One region of the Mycobacterium sp. IDUB_3 genome, then DNA from elsewhere that is predicted to be linked to it. Evidence: riboswitches for the same ligand, from Rfam matches in the RefSeq annotation. Region 1 holds a riboswitch; the other holds the start of a gene.

Evidence for each region. A riboswitch is a leader RNA that binds a small molecule or an ion and turns the genes downstream of it on or off. The one in region 1 is predicted to bind cobalamin.
Region 2: linked by a shared signal. The riboswitch ahead of metE (5-methyltetrahydropteroyltriglutamate--homocysteine S-methyltransferase) and the one ahead of ACZYVJ_RS23015 ((2Fe-2S)-binding protein) in region 1 are both predicted to bind cobalamin.

What each region holds. Positions count from the first base shown of each region.
Region 1 covers NZ_JBVAXZ010000002.1:447,919-455,418, reverse strand. The annotation lists gene ACZYVJ_RS23040 (DUF349 domain-containing protein) at 1-926, shown strand, start outside; gene ACZYVJ_RS23035 (Rv2732c family membrane protein) at 933-1,553, opposite strand; gene miaB (tRNA (N6-isopentenyl adenosine(37)-C2)-methylthiotransferase MiaB) at 1,562-3,073, opposite strand; gene recX (recombination regulator RecX) at 3,136-3,657, opposite strand; gene recA (recombinase RecA) at 3,623-4,663, opposite strand; cobalamin riboswitch at 4,832-4,970, shown strand; gene ACZYVJ_RS23015 ((2Fe-2S)-binding protein) at 5,011-5,688, shown strand; gene ACZYVJ_RS23010 (DUF3046 domain-containing protein) at 5,698-5,892, opposite strand; gene ACZYVJ_RS23005 (hypothetical protein) at 5,945-6,217, opposite strand; gene ACZYVJ_RS23000 (glycosyltransferase) at 6,267-7,433, opposite strand; gene ACZYVJ_RS22995 (limonene-1,2-epoxide hydrolase family protein) at 7,484-7,500, shown strand, end outside.
Region 2 covers NZ_JBVAXZ010000001.1:1,975,883-1,983,382, reverse strand. The annotation lists gene ACZYVJ_RS08625 (DUF3556 domain-containing protein) at 25-1,758, shown strand; gene metE (5-methyltetrahydropteroyltriglutamate--homocysteine S-methyltransferase) at 1,833-4,103, opposite strand; cobalamin riboswitch at 4,241-4,442, opposite strand; gene ACZYVJ_RS08615 (alpha/beta fold hydrolase) at 4,583-5,122, opposite strand; gene ACZYVJ_RS08610 (alpha/beta fold hydrolase) at 5,119-5,460, opposite strand; gene ACZYVJ_RS08605 (SDR family oxidoreductase) at 5,504-6,157, opposite strand; gene ACZYVJ_RS08600 (SDR family oxidoreductase) at 6,195-7,037, opposite strand; gene ACZYVJ_RS08595 (TetR/AcrR family transcriptional regulator) at 7,135-7,500, opposite strand, start outside.

The sequences.
Region 1 (7,500 bases):
GGTTGACCACCATCGCCGAGCACGCGGAGGCGACCGTCGCCGCCGAGCGCTCCCGGCGCGAGGAGCATCGCGCCACCCAGACCGCCCGCAAGGAGGCGCTGGCCGCGGAGGCCGAGGAGTTGGCCGCCAACTCGACGCAGTGGAAGGCCGCGGGTGACCGATTCCGCGCGATCCTCGACGAGTGGAAGACGATCAGCGGGGTGGACCGCAAGGTCGACGACGCGTTGTGGAAGCGCTACTCCGCGGCCCGGGAGGCCTTCAACCGGCGGCGGGGATCGCATTTCGCGGAGCTGGACCGGGAGCGCGCGGGGATCCGTGAGGCCAAGGAGCGCCTGTGCGAGCGGGCCGAAGCGCTGTCCGACTCGACCGACTGGACCGCAACCAGCGCGGAATTCCGCAAGCTGCTCACCGAGTGGAAGGCGGCCGGCCGGGCGACCCGGGAGGTCGACGACGCCCTGTGGCGGCGTTTCAAGGCCGCCCAGGACGTGTTCTTCACCGCCCGCAACGCGGTGACGGCGGAGAAGGACGCGGAGTTCCGGGCCAATGCGACCGCCAAAGAGGCGCTGCTGGCCGAGGCGGAGAAGCTGGACACCAGCAACCACGACGCCGCCCGCGCGGCGCTGCGCGCGATCACCGAGAAGTGGGACGCGATCGGCAAGGTCCCGCGCGAGCGGTCCGCCGAGTTGGAGCGCCGGCTGCGCGCGGTCGAGAAGAAGGTGCGCGACGCCGGCGACGTGGGCTGGTCCGACCCACAAGCGCAGGCCCGGGCCGAGCAGTTCCAGGCCCGCGCCGAGCAATACGAACAGCAGGCGCAGAAGGCCGCGGCCGCGGGCCGCACCAAGGAGGCCGAAGAGGCCAAGGCCAACGCTGAGCAGTGGCGGCAATGGGCGCAGGCGGCCGTCGAGGCCCTGACCCGCAAGCCCTAGCGGCCGTCAGATCCCGTTGGTCGTGCCGGGGTCGTCGCGGGTCTCCGCGGGGGCGGGCGGGGCCGGATCGTCGAGGCCGTCCAGCAGGGTGATTGACTGCTGCTCCGCCGCGACGCGGCGCCGCTGCTCCTCGGCGGCGAGTTGCACGATGGTGCGCGCCCAGACCACCCGGGCCCAGTGGTAGATGAGGACGAGCACGGTGAGCCAGGCGACGATCAGACCCCAGCCCGGCCCCGGGTGCCCCGCGGCCACGGTCTGACGCGACCAGATCGCCAGCATGCCCGCGGCGCCCGCGATGGCCGTGCCCGCCAACGCAACCCAGGCCAACGCCCAGCGCCGCGTCACCAGCGCCAGCATCGAGAAGCCGACGCCGAACACCAGCGCCAGCCAGGCGAACACCCGCGACGGCAGGCCGACGGCGGCCGCACCGGCGCCGTGACTGCCGAACAACACGTCCCAGCCGCGCACGTCGCCGGTGTGCGGCAGGATGAACGACGCCAGCAGCACGAACACCAGGATCGACACGAAGAAGGCCCGCGGCCCGGGGTCGATTCCGCGGGCCACGCGGCGTTCGGCGGCCTCGATCTCGGTCCGCAGGGCGCCGAGTTGTGCGTCGTCGTTGTTCATCTCGTTTTTCACAGCGCACATCCAAGGGGTTCGGCCGGGCCGGCGGGCGGCCCGACGGCGGGCATGCCAAGGCCGATGCCGCGCGGGCGCTGCCCGGCGGCCTGCGCATCGCCCGCCCGGGTGCGGCGATGCGTGACGACGCCCGCGTCGGCGATGAGGTGGTGGGGTGCGGCGCCGGTGATCACCGTGGTGACGATGTCGCCGGGCCTGACGTCCCCGGGTGTGTCGACGGCGAAGTGCACCAGCCGGCCGTCGCGGGCCCGCCCGGACATGCGGGCGGTGCGGCTGTCCTTGCGCCCTTCACCGCTGGCGACCAGCAATTCGAGGGTGTGACCGATCAACGCCTGATTGCCCTCCAGCGAGATCGCCTCCTGCAGCTCGATGAGCCGCTCATAGCGTTCCTGCACAACGGCTTTCGGGATCTGGCCGTCGAGTTCGGCGGCCGGGGTGCCGGGCCGCTTGGAGTACTGGAAGGTGAACGCGGCCGAGAACCGGGCCTGACGCACCACGTCGAGCGTGGCGGCGAAGTCCTCTTCGGTCTCACCGGGGAATCCGACGATCAGGTCGGTGGTGATGGCGGCGTGCGGCATGGCGGCCCGGACGCGGTCGATGATGCCGAGGTAACGCTCGGCCCGGTAGGACCGTCGCATGGCGCGCAGCACCCGGTCGGATCCGGACTGCAGCGGCATGTGCAGGGCGGGGCAGACGTTCGGCGTCTGCGCCATGGCCTCGATCACGTCGTCGGTGAATTCGGCCGGATGCGGCGAGGTGAACCGCACCCGCTCCAGGCCGTCGATGTCGCCGCAGGCCCGCAGCAGGCGGGCGAAGGCGCCGCGGTCGCGGGGCAGGCCGGGGTCGGCGAAGGACACCCCGTAGGCGTTGACGTTCTGACCGAGCAGCGTGACCTCGAGCACGCCGTCGTCGACCAGCGAGGCGACCTCGGCCAGGATGTCGTCAGGGCTGCGGTCGACCTCCTTGCCGCGCAGCGACGGGACGATGCAGAACGTGCAGCTGTTGTTGCACCCGACGGAAATGGAAACCCAAGCGGCATAGGCGGATTCGCGTGCGCTGGGCAGCGACGACGGAAACTCCCGCAGCGCCTCGGCGATTTCCACCTGGGCGACCTTGTTGTGCCGGGCGCGCTCCAGCAGCGTGGGCAGCGACCCGATGTTGTGGGTGCCGAAGATGACGTCGACCCAGGGCGCCTTGTGCAGCAAGGCGTCCCGGTCCTTCTGCGCCAGGCAGCCGCCGACGGCGATCTGCATCTCGGGATCCTCGCGCTTGCGCGGCGCCAGGTGGCTGAGGTTGCCGTACAGCTTGTTGTCGGCGTTCTCGCGCACGGCGCAGGTGTTGAACACCACCACGTCGGCGTCGGCGCCGTCGGCCGCGCGCTGGTAGCCGGCCGCTTCCAGCAGGCCCGCCAACCGTTCCGAGTCGTGGACGTTCATCTGGCAGCCGTAGGTGCGGACTTGGTAGGTGCGCGCCGGCGCGGCGGCCGCCGCCACGGTCTCTCGCACCATCGAAGTCACGGGGCCAATGGTACGGCGACCGGTCGGCGCGCGAGAAACCGCACGTCACCGGCCTAGACCCGGCGGCGCTCCCGCTCGGCGGCCAACTCGGCGAACACGACCTCGCACGCCATGTTCTGGCTGTAACCCCGCCTCGCCAGCATCCCCACCAGCCTGCGGGTCACCCGCGCGTCGTCGTCGTTCAGCGTCTCGCGGCGCAGCTTGGACCGGACCAACTGCTCCGCCCGGTCCCGCTCGGCGCCGGCGTCGATCCCGGCCAGTACCGCGGTGATCACGTCGTTGTCGACGCCTTTGGTGTGCAGCTCGGCGGCCAGGGCACGTTTGCTCTTCCCGGCGTGCGCCCGGCGGGACCGCACCCACTGCTGGGCGAAGTCGGCGTCGTCGATCAAGCCGACGGAGGCCAACCGGTCGAGCACCCGTTCACTGACGTCGTCGGGATAGCCGCGTTTGGCCAGCCGGCCGTGCAACTCGGCCCTGGTGCGCGCTCTCGCGGTGAGCAGGCGCAGGCACAGCGCCCGCGCCTGCTCTTCGCGGGAGGGCTCAGAAGTCGACGGGGGCGGGCAGGACGTCGTCATCGGTCACGACCGCGCCAATGCCGAGCTTTTCCTTGATCTTCTTCTCGATCTCGTTGGCGACTTCGTCGTTTTCCATCAGGAAGGTGCGGGCGTTCTCCTTGCCCTGACCGAGCTGCTCACCCTCATAGGTGAACCAGGAGCCGGACTTGCGGATGAAGCCCTGCTCCACGCCCATGTCGATCAGCGATCCTTCCCGGCTGATCCCGTGGCCGTAGAGGATGTCGAACTCGGCCTGCTTGAAGGGCGGCGCCACCTTGTTCTTGACGATCTTGACCCGGGTGCGGTTACCGACCGCGTTGGTGCCGTCCTTGAGCGTCTCGATCCGGCGCACGTCCATGCGCACCGACGCGTAGAACTTCAAAGCCTTTCCACCCGTGGTGGTCTCGGGGCTGCCGAACATCACTCCGATCTTCTCGCGCAGCTGGTTGATGAAGATCGCGGTGGTGCCCGAATTATTCAGCGCGCCAGTCATTTTCCGCAGGGCCTGGCTCATCAGCCGGGCCTGTAGTCCGACGTGGCTGTCGCCCATCTCGCCTTCGAGCTCGGCGCGCGGCACCAGCGCGGCCACCGAGTCGATGACCAGGATGTCCAGGGCGCCGGAGCGGATCAGCATGTCGGCGATCTCGAGGGCCTGCTCCCCCGTGTCGGGCTGGCTGACCAGCAGGGAATCGGTGTCCACGCCGAGTTTCTTGGCGTAGTCGGGATCCAGGGCGTGCTCGGCGTCGATGAAGGCGGCGACGCCGCCGGCGGCCTGGGCGTTGGCCACCGCGTGCAGGGCGACGGTGGTCTTACCCGAGGATTCCGGGCCGTAGATCTCCACGACCCGGCCGCGGGGCAGCCCGCCGATGCCCAGGGCAACGTCCAGTGCGATGGATCCGGTCGGGATGATCGAGATCGGCTGACGGGTCTCGTCGCCGAGACGCATCACCGAGCCTTTGCCATAGCTCTTTTCGATCTGGGCCATCGCCAGTTCGAGAGCCTTCTCGCGGTCGGGGGCTTGCGCCATGGTGCCTCTCCTATAGTCGGTGTTCGTCTGACCGGTATCGGTCGGTTGTCGGTGACACTAGAGAGGGCCACCGACAAGTTGGCTGGCCGAACACTCACCACAGTAGCCGAACAGGTGTTCGATTCAAGGTCGACACGCCGTTCTCTCCGTCGCGTGTGGCAACATCGGCTACCGAAAGGCGTCGACGGGCCTTCCAGCCCGAAAGCACGAGGAAACCGGTGTGAATCCGGTGCGGTCCCGCCACTGTGATCTCCATGGGCATGCCCACCCGAGAGAGCCAGATACTCGCCGTCGACGCGCCCTCACCACAACCGGGGCGGATTTCCCCAAGAGGCGGTCGCGAAGCAATGGACATCTCCGCTCAGCTGGCTGAAATAGCTTGCTACGGAGGCTTTTTCACTCTGACCGTGGGTGGAGACGCCGCGGGATGGCATCCGGTCGGACAGTCCTACGCGGACGGCTGTGCCGACTTGATCGACGCCACCATTCGGCGCTACCGCACGGCCGATCTGCGGATCGGCGCGTCGCTGGTTCACCTCGCCCACGCCACTCGGCTGTGGTCTCCGGTGCTCGCCTGCGCGGTCGGCCACGGCGTCGTCCCCGACCTCGAAGACCTGCAGCGCGCCGACGACGGTGCACAGCTACGACTGCCCGAACCTGCCGGGAAACCCGTCACCTTCCCCGCACCGGACATGCTGTATCGCATCGTGGTGAGCGAGCACATGCGGCCGCTCGCCGCCGGCCTGCGGGTCAACCTGGCGCCCGCCCTGCTCGCGGGCAACATCGCCTCCGCACTGGTGGGAGCCGCACGGGCCATGCTGTCGGCGCGGCCGGACCTGCGCCCCGCGATCGTGGAGATGACGCGGTCGCTGTTGGACACCGGCGTGCTGGCCGGGTCCGGTGTCCTGACCGGCCCAGAACTGGGCTTCAGCCGCCGCAGCTGTTGCCTTTTCTATCGACTGCCGGGAAGTTCTCTGTGCGGCGACTGCGTGCTGCGGCAGAACGCGTACCCGGCATACGACTGACGCGTCAGATCACCACTGTTCCCGAGGCACGTCGAAGTCCACGCACAACGCCCGCCAGATGTCGCGGGGCTCGATCCCGGCCTCGATGGCTTGGGCCGCCGTGCGGCCGTCGAAGCCGGTCAGCACGTGATCCACCAGGACCGAAGACCCGTAGGTAGTGCCAAAGCGTAGGACTACCCGCTCGTGAAACTCCGTTAGCCGCACGCCAGTCAACATACCCAGCCCGCAGGTATCGGACACCTGAGCGCGAAGCGCGCTACCGCCAGCTGGCCGGCAGGTCGATGATGTGGTTGGGGCAGTCCTCCTGCACCGCGATGGACATCACGTCGCGCGCGCGTTGGGCCGACATGGTGGCGCGCAACTGCATGAAGGCGTACTCGGCCGGCGCGAGTCCCTGTTGGGCGGCGGCCGGATCGTCCATCAACTGGCAGGCCTGCTGTTCCTCGGGACTGTCGGCGTGCGCGACGGCCGCGCCGGCCAGCGCGCCGGCCGCCACGGCGCCGGCGGCGATTGTCGTGATGATCCTCATCGGGTGCATCCCGCCGAAGCATAAGGCGACCGCGGCGGCGCGCTGCGGATCATCCGGCGACCGCCAGCGCGTCGCGGCACACCCGGACCGGGTCGGCGACGCCGGCGACGCCGGCCGCCGCCGCCTGCGCCGCCGCACGGTAACCCGGCGACGACAGCACCTCGTTGACCGCGGCCACCAGCGTGTCGGCGGTCAGCGGCCGGATCAGCCGGGCGCTGCCCTGGCGCTGCACCCGGTTGGCGATCTCCCACTGGTCACCGCCGCCGGGCACCACCACCAGCGGCACGCCGGCCAGCAGCGTCTTGGCCACCATGCCGTGGCCGCCGCCGCAGATCACCAGGTCGGCATGCGCCAGCAGCTCGTCCTGGCGTCCCAGCCCGACGGTCGCCCACGGCGGCACCGTCAGCTCCGGACCGTCCAACCGCGACACCAGCAGGCGCGACCCCGCCGGCAGGGTCTCCCCCGGCGTCAAGCACGCCAGCGCCACCTCGGCGAGGCCCTCGGTGCCGATCAAGGCGGTCGACGGCGCGATGACCACCACCGGCCCGGACCCCGCCGGGACCTCGAGAATCCGGTCGGTCGGTTCGAAGTGCAACGGCCCGACGACGACGGCCTCGGCGGGCCAGTCCGGGCGGGGAACCTCCAGCGCGGGCAGCGTCGCGATCAGCCGGCGCAGCGGGCCGGGATCGCGCGCCGGCAGCCCGATCTCGACGCGCGAGTCGGCGCGCTGCTGCAGGCCGGTACGCACCGATCGCGCCGTCAGCGCGCGCATCGCGGCATCGCGCAGCCGGCCCCGGATGCCGGTGCCCGGCGCCAGCCCGCTGCCGATCGGCGGCAGTCCTTGCGACGGTAGGTACAGCGGGTGCGGGTTGAGTTCGATCCACGGGATGCCCAACAGCTCGGCGGCCATGCCACCGCCGGCGGTGATGACGTCGGACACCACCAGGTCGGGCGCCAATTCGCGCAGCGCGGGCACGTTGAGCACGGCCATCCGCGCGGCGCGCCGGTGGATCCGGGCCCCGGCATCGACGTCGTCGTCGAGGGCCGCCAGCCCGTCCAGCGCGGCGGCGTCGATGCCGGTCCCGCGGGCGGCGTCCAGCCATTCGGCGCCGGTGAACAGAGTGGGCTCGTCGCCGGCTTCGGCGAAGCGCCGGCACAGCGCGATCGCCGGGAACGCATGCCCGGGATCCGGCCCGGCGACCACGGCGACGCGCATCGTGCTTACCCTGCCATAGCGCCCCGTTGCCACGCGCCTACGCTGGCAAGATGACCGAGCTGACTGG
Region 2 (7,500 bases), on a different contig from region 1:
GAACACGTTCTAGTCTGTGAAACCATGGGATTTCTGAAGCCCGAGCTGCCGCAGCTCGACATGGCCGAATGGAACAAAGGCACCCGTAGCGACAAGATCCGGCCGATGGCCAAGCACTGGGCCGAGGTGGGCTTCGGCACGCCGGTCGTGCTGCATCTGTTCTATGTCGTCAAAATTCTGCTGTACATCCTCGGTGCGTGGCTGTTCGCGTCGGCCACCGACGGCCTGGGCGGCTTCACGCGCGTGGCGTCGTGGTGGTCGGAGCCGATCGTGTTCGAGAAGGTCGTGCTCTACACGATGCTGTTCGAGGTGATCGGGCTGGGTTGCGGCTTCGGCCCTTTGAACAACCGGTTCTTCCCGCCGATGGGCTCGATTCTGTACTGGATGCGCTTCGGCACCATCCGGCTGCCACCATGGCCGGATCGGGTCCCGCTCACCAAGGGCACCAAGCGCAAGCCGGTCGACGTCGCCCTGTACGGGCTCTTCCTTCTGGTGACGCTGGCGGCGCTGTTCGCCGACGGCACCGGGCCGATACCTGAACTGGGCACCAGGATCGGGCTGCTGCCCGCATGGAAGATCGTGCTGATCCTGCTGCTGCTGGCGGTGGTCGGCCTGCGCGACAAGGTGATCTTCCTGGCCGCCCGTGGCGAGGTGTACGCGACCATGGCGGTGACGTTCCTGTTCGCGGCGCCCGACATGATCGTCGGGTCCAAGGTGGTGTTCCTGGTGATCTGGATGGGCGCCGCCACATCCAAGCTCAACAAACACTTTCCGTTCGTCATCTCCACGATGATGTCCAACAACCCGCTGGTGCGGCCCCGCTGGCTGAAACGGCGCTTCTTCGAAAGCTTTCCGGATGATTTGCGGCCCGGACGGTTGTCGCGATGGTTGGCGCACCTGAGCACCGCCATCGAAATGTTGGTGCCGATACCGCTGTTCTTCTGTCACGGCGGCTGGCCCGTTACGATCGCCGCCATCGCGATGGTCTGTTTCCATCTGGGGATCCTGGTCTCGATCCCGATGGGCGTCCCGCTGGAGTGGAACGTCTTCATGATCTTCGGGGTGTTGTCGTTGTTCGTCGCGCACACCCACATCGGGCTGAGCGACCTGCGGCACCCGGTGGTGGTGGCGGTCCTGTTCGTCGTCATTGCGGGAATCGTCGTGTTGGGCAACATGTTTCCGCGCAAGATCTCCTTCCTGCTCGGGATGCGTTACTACGCGGGCAACTGGGACACCACGCTGTGGTGCATCAAGCCATCGGCCAGCGACAAGATCGGCAGGGGCATCGTGGCGATCGCCAGCATGCCGCAGGCCCAGCTGGAGCGGTTCTACGGCAGCCCCGAGGCGGCGCAGATCCCGATCTACATGGGATATGCGTTCCGCGGCTTCAACACTCACGGCCGCGCGCTGTTCACGCTGGCGCACCGCGCCATGGCGGGGCAGAACGAGGACGACTACGTCATCACCGACGGCGAACGGATCTGCAGCACCGCCATCGGCTGGAACTTCGGCGACGGCCACATGCACAACGAGCAACTGATCGCCGCCCTGCAGGAGCGCTGCCACTTCGTACCGGGCGAGGTCCGCGTGGTTCTGCTTGACGCACAACCGATTCACAAGCAGACGCAGGCGTACCGGTTGGTCGACGCGGCGACGGGTGAATTCGAGCGCGGCATCGTCCGGGTCGCCGACATGGTCGTCCGCCAGCCGTGGGCCGACGACGTTCCGGTGGAACTGGTTTCGGAGAAGTCGGAGTAGGTCCGCGAGCGTAAGCCCCCTGCGAATAATCGCCGGAAATCGCAGTGGGCTTACGCTCGCGAAAACCCGAAAACCTAAGCCTTCGCGCGAACTTGGTGCGCGGCGGCGACCATGTTCTTCAGCGACGCATTCACCTCGTCGGTGTTGCGGGTCTTCAACCCGCAGTCGGGGTTGACCCACAGCCGCTCGGCGGGCACGGCCCGCAGCGCCGCGCGCAGCGACTCGGCCATCTCGTCCGTGCTCGGCACCCGCGGCGAGTGGATGTCGTAGACGCCCGGCCCCACGCTGTTGGAGAAGCCGATCGAGTTCAGATCGTCCAGCACCTCCATGTGTGAGCGTGCCGCCTCGATGGACGTCACATCGGCGTCCAGGTCGGCGATGGCTCCGATCACCTCACCGAATTCCGAATAGCACAGGTGGGTGTGGATCTGGGTGGAGTCCGCGACGCCGGAGGTGGCCAACCGGAAAGACCCTACCGCCCAACGCAAGTAGTCGTCCTGATCGGCGCGACGCAGCGGCAGCAGCTCCCGCAGTGCCGGCTCGTCGACCTGGATCACCGCGATGCCCGCGGCCTGCAGATCCACGGTCTCGTCACGGATGGCCAGCGCCACCTGGTTGGCGGTGTCGGCCAGCGGCTGGTCGTCGCGGACGAACGACCACGCCAGGATCGTCACCGGACCGGTCAGCATGCCCTTCACCGGCTTGTCGGTCAGCGACTGCGCATACTTGGCCCACTCCACCGTCATCGGGTGCTGGCGGATCACATCGCCGAAAAGAACCGGCGGCCGCACGCACCGGCTGCCGTAGGACTGCACCCAGCCGTTCTTCGTGGCGAAGAAGCCGTCCAGTTGCTCGGCGAAGTACTGCACCATGTCGTTGCGCTCCGGTTCGCCGTGCACCAGCACGTCGATCCCGAGGCTTTCCTGCAACTTGATGACGTCGGCGATCTCCTGCTTCATCCGCCTCTGATACTCGGCCTCGTCGATCTCACCGGCGACCAGCGCGGCGCGGGCCTTGCGGATCTCGACGGTCTGCGGGAACGACCCGATGGTGGTGGTCGGCAGCGGCGGCAAATGCAGCCGCTCTTCCTGGCTGGCGCGGCGCTGAGCCGCATCACCACGGTGCGTTCCCGACGCGACGATCGAATCGATGCGAGCCCGCAGCCCGTCGTTGTGCAGGCGCGGGTCGCTCTTGCGGGACGCCACCGCGGCGTTGGACGCGGCAATCTCGTCGGCGACCGCGTCGCGGCCCTCGTGTAGTGCCCGGGCCAGCGTCACCACCTCGGCGACCTTCTCCTGTCCGAACGCCAGCCAGCTGCCCAGCGCGTCATCGAGGCCGGTCTCGGGCTCCAGCGAGTACGGCACGTGCAGCGTCGAGCAGGACGTCGAGACCGCCACGTGGGCCGCCGAACCCAGCAGGGTGGTCAGCTTGCCCAGCGCCGACTCCAGGTCGGTGCGCCAGATGTTGCGCCCGTCCACCACACCGGCGACCAGGGTCTTGCCGGCCAGCTCCGGCACCGCCGCCACTGCCGTGTCGGCGCCGTAGACCAGGTCGACACCGATCCCCTCCACGGGCGTGCGGGCCAGCCCGGCCAAGGAGGCGCCGGGATCACCGAAGTAGGTGGCGACGTAGATGGCCGGCCGGTTGCTCACCGAGCCCAGCTTGTTGTAGACCGCCTCGGCCAAAGCCGGCGCGTCGGGGGAGATGTCGGTGACCAGCGCGGGCTCGTCGAGCTGGACCCACTGCGCGCCGTTGTCGGCGAGCAGCGACAACAGCTCCGAATAGATCGGTATCAGCTCCTGGAGCCGCTCGATCGGCGCGCCGCCACCGTCGACGCCCTTGCTCAGCAGCAGGAACGTCACCGGGCCGATGACCACCGGGCGGGCCGGAATCCCAAGACCTCGAGCCTCTTTCAGCTCCGACAGCACCTTGTCGGGGTTCAGCGAAAACGTGGTCTCCGGCCCGATCTCGGGAACGATGTAGTGGTAGTTGGTGTCGAACCATTTGGTCATCTCCAGCGGCGCGACGTCCTTATTGCCGCGCGCCGCGGCGAAGTAACGGTCCAGGTCGTCGGGGACCTGCGCGGCCCGGGCCGGCAGCGCGGCCAGCATGACCGCGGTGTCGAGCATCTGGTCGTAGTAAGAGAAGGTGTTCACCGGCACCGAGTCCAGGCCAGCGTCGACCAGGCCCTTCCAGGTGTCGCGGCGCAGTGTGGCGGCAACCTTTTCCAGATCGGCTCGGCTGGTGCGTCCGGCCCAGTAGCCCTCGGTGGCGCGTTTGAGTTCGCGCTTGGGACCGATGCGTGGCGAGCCGACAACCGTTGCGGTGAATGCTTGAGGGGTCACGTTATTCGTCCTTCAATCGGCGTGGTGGTCACCGCCGGCGGACGTGCAGCCAATCCGTTGGCGGTGCGTACCCAGGTACCAATCGCAACGACTGCAGCCGAACGCCCATTCCTCGAGGCGATGAGCCGCCGGACGCGGCGCGCCCGGCACGGCTGGCAGGTCTCCGGACTCGCAGGCGCGCACTTCGGTGGTGCTCCTAATGGCCGTCGCTTCCCAGTCTTGCGACCAGTGCTTGCCAAAAACTCTGACGGCGGTCGTTCCTGCATACCGTTGCGGGACAGTCCCGGATTCTCACCGGGTTCCCTCTCACGAAGCGTTACTAACGTTGCCTCGCTCGATGCCCACGCCGCCGTTGCGGCGCAAGCAGACCAGCTGCGTAAGGTAGCTTACTCCGGCGGGGTCAGTCAGCCAGGTCCGGGCGGGCGCCAAACGTTCGCGGATCGGTGCTGAGCGCCGGCCAGTGTCACTCGCGATACCTGTCAACGAGTCCGCCGACCGCCCAGCTCCTCGGCAGCGATGGCGAAGATTTCGTCCGCGACGCCGACGGCCACGAAGTGCCCGGCATCAGCGACCGGATGCCACACCGCGCCAGGCATTGCGTCGGCCACCGCCTTATTGATGAGGTCCGGGACAAGCCGGTCATCGAGTCCCTGCCACATGTGGACTCGGCGTCCGATTGTCGACAGATCGAAAGCCCAACTCCGATAAAGGACTTCAGCGTCGCGCACCAATCCGCCCGAACCGTGAGCGAAGCATTCGGCGCACGATTCGCTGAAGGCGGTTTCGATCTCCGGGCGAAGCAGGATCTGCCGATCGTAATCGTTGACGATCTTTCGTATTTGTTTGACGAACGATCCGCGGAAGTGTTTGGCGGTTACGCCCAGGATGGCGTACATGATGCTGAACGCGGGTTTCATACGCAGTGCAAGGGAACCGCCCAGTGCGTCGATTTTGGAAAGGTGACCGGCTGCCCAGTTGTCACCGAACGCTCCGTAACTTCCACCCGCGATGCTGCTCACGTGACGCAGTCGAATGGGATCGATGTAGGCGGCCGCAGCGAGTGCCCACGGGCGCCCTCAGACCAGCCTGTGACCCCGAATTCGCGGTACCCCAACGCATCCGCAACCGTCATCAGGTCGTCGGCCCAGCCGGAGTACGAGCGTGTTTTCTGACGGCTGGACTGACCCATGCCTGGTCGGTCCACACAGACGAGTCGCGGTCGATTCTTCGACGCGGCATCCGCTAAGAGGCGTGCCTCGAGTCGGCTACTGGGTCCACCGTGATTATGGATGACGAGCGGTCCGTGGGGATCTCCGACTTCGAAATAGGCAAGACGTCGGCCATGTCGGGTTGCCACTTCGTCGGCGCTTCCCCCATGGACTGCACGCTACTCGGCCGGGTCAGCCAGCCAGTGCCTCGGCGATCGGGATGTCGCCGTTGTTGAATTCGATGGTCCGCCGGATGGTCGAATCGTCGGCCAGCGCGGCGGCCGCGACGAGCGCGACGTCTGCGCGGGACACGGAGTCATTTTCGGGCCGGTTTCCGTCCCGTAGCGCGATCTTGCCGGTCGCCGGTTCCAGCGTGAGCCGGCCGGGACCCAACACCGTCCAGTCCAGGTCGCTGTCGCGCAGGTGGGTATCGGCGGCGGCCTTGGCCTGCGCATAGGCGAAGAACGGATCATCTTGCGGCACACCGTGATCCGGCCCCGCGCCGAAGTAGGACACCATGACGAACCGCTTGATGCCCGCCTGTGCGGTGGCGTCGATCACCCGGATCGCCGCGTCGCGGTCGACGGCATAGGTCCGGTCCGGATCACCACCGCCGGCCCCGGCCGAGAAGACGACCGCGTCGTGTCCGGTCACCAGGTCAGCCAGCGCGTCGGTGTCGAGCCGCTCGATGTCGGCCACCACCGGTTTGGCACCGGTGGCAGCGACATCGTCGGATTGGTCGGGATTGCGGAAGACCGAGCTCACCTGGTCGCCGCGTTCGGTCAGGATTCGGGCGAGCTGCAGTGCGACCTTGCCGTGCCCGCCGAAGACGATGATGCGTGCCATCCCTCCGACGGTAGCGCGACGGATCCCGGCAGCGGGGCTACAGCTTTACCTTGCCCATGATGATGTCGATGATCGGCTTGCCGGGCGCGTAGGCGCCGGTCATCGAGGCCATGGTGTGTCCGGAGTCCACCAGCAGCGTGATCCCGCTGATGCCGCAGGCCGCTTCGCTGTTGAGGAACGTCATCACGTCGCCCATCTGCTCGGGGGTGTGCACCTTCGAGCCGGTCTCGTCGCGGTAGTCCTGGGCGAAGCTGAGCCACAGGTCCGCGTTGGCCTGGGCCAGCGGGGTGTCGGTCGGCCCCGGGCAGATCGCGTTGATCCGAATGCCCTTCTTCGCCAGCGGATAGCCCTGGGTCGCCACGTAGGTGTTGATCACCTTCTTGCTGGTGCCGTAATGGTTGATGCCTTCGGCCTCGTGCGCCTGGCACCAGGCCTCGGCCGCCGCGAAGTCCGGCGTGGCCAGGAATTCCAGCATCAGGTCCAGGTCGTTCTCCCAACCCATGCCGGCCACCGAAGAGATGAAGCAGATCGCAGCGCCGTTCGGCAGCTTGTTCTGCTCCAGCAGCCGGTCGATGAGGTGGCGGTGGCCGATGAAGTTGATCTTCATCAGGTCGATCGTGCCGTCCGCGACGCCGGCGGCGGAGAACACCGCGTGGATCGGGCCCTCGACCTGCTCGAGGGCGGAATCGATGGATGCGGGGTCGCGTAGGTCCACCTGGACGGACTGGGCGACCTTGTAATCGACCGGCGCGTAGTCCATCACAATGACTTCGGCACCCAGTTCGGCCGCTGACTTGGCCGCCGCGGCGCCCATGCCAGTCGCGCCACCAACAACGAGAGCGCGCTTGCCGTCGTAGCGCAACCGATCGACAATGGTCATGGAAATCCCCTTCTCGGATAATGCCAACGCGGTTCTAACTGCTCAACTGTATGGGTAACAGTTATTTGGTTCAATACCGGGGCGGGTTAATTGAGGTTTAGTTGCCGCGGACGGCGACGCCGCGCAGGACGGTGTCGCGAACATGCAGCAAAGCAGGGCGTTTGCCAATCTCGCGGAGAATGTTCTCCGGAATCCACTGCAGGCCGATGAGGCAGCGCGCCAGCATCGCGGTCGACGGGGCTTCCATCGCGATCTCGCCCGAGCGGAGCCCTTCGGAGAGCAGCGATTTCATCTGCCTCAGGCGCGTCGTGTAGGACCAGCCTGGATTCGCTGTCGGCGGCGACAGCCGCATCCAGGCCAGCTGAATCCTGAACTCGTCGGAAAACTGATCCAACGCATTGACGTTGACCCAGCTCAGCGCGTCCAGCTTCTCGGTGGGGGTGGCGTCGGAACGAAGCACGCT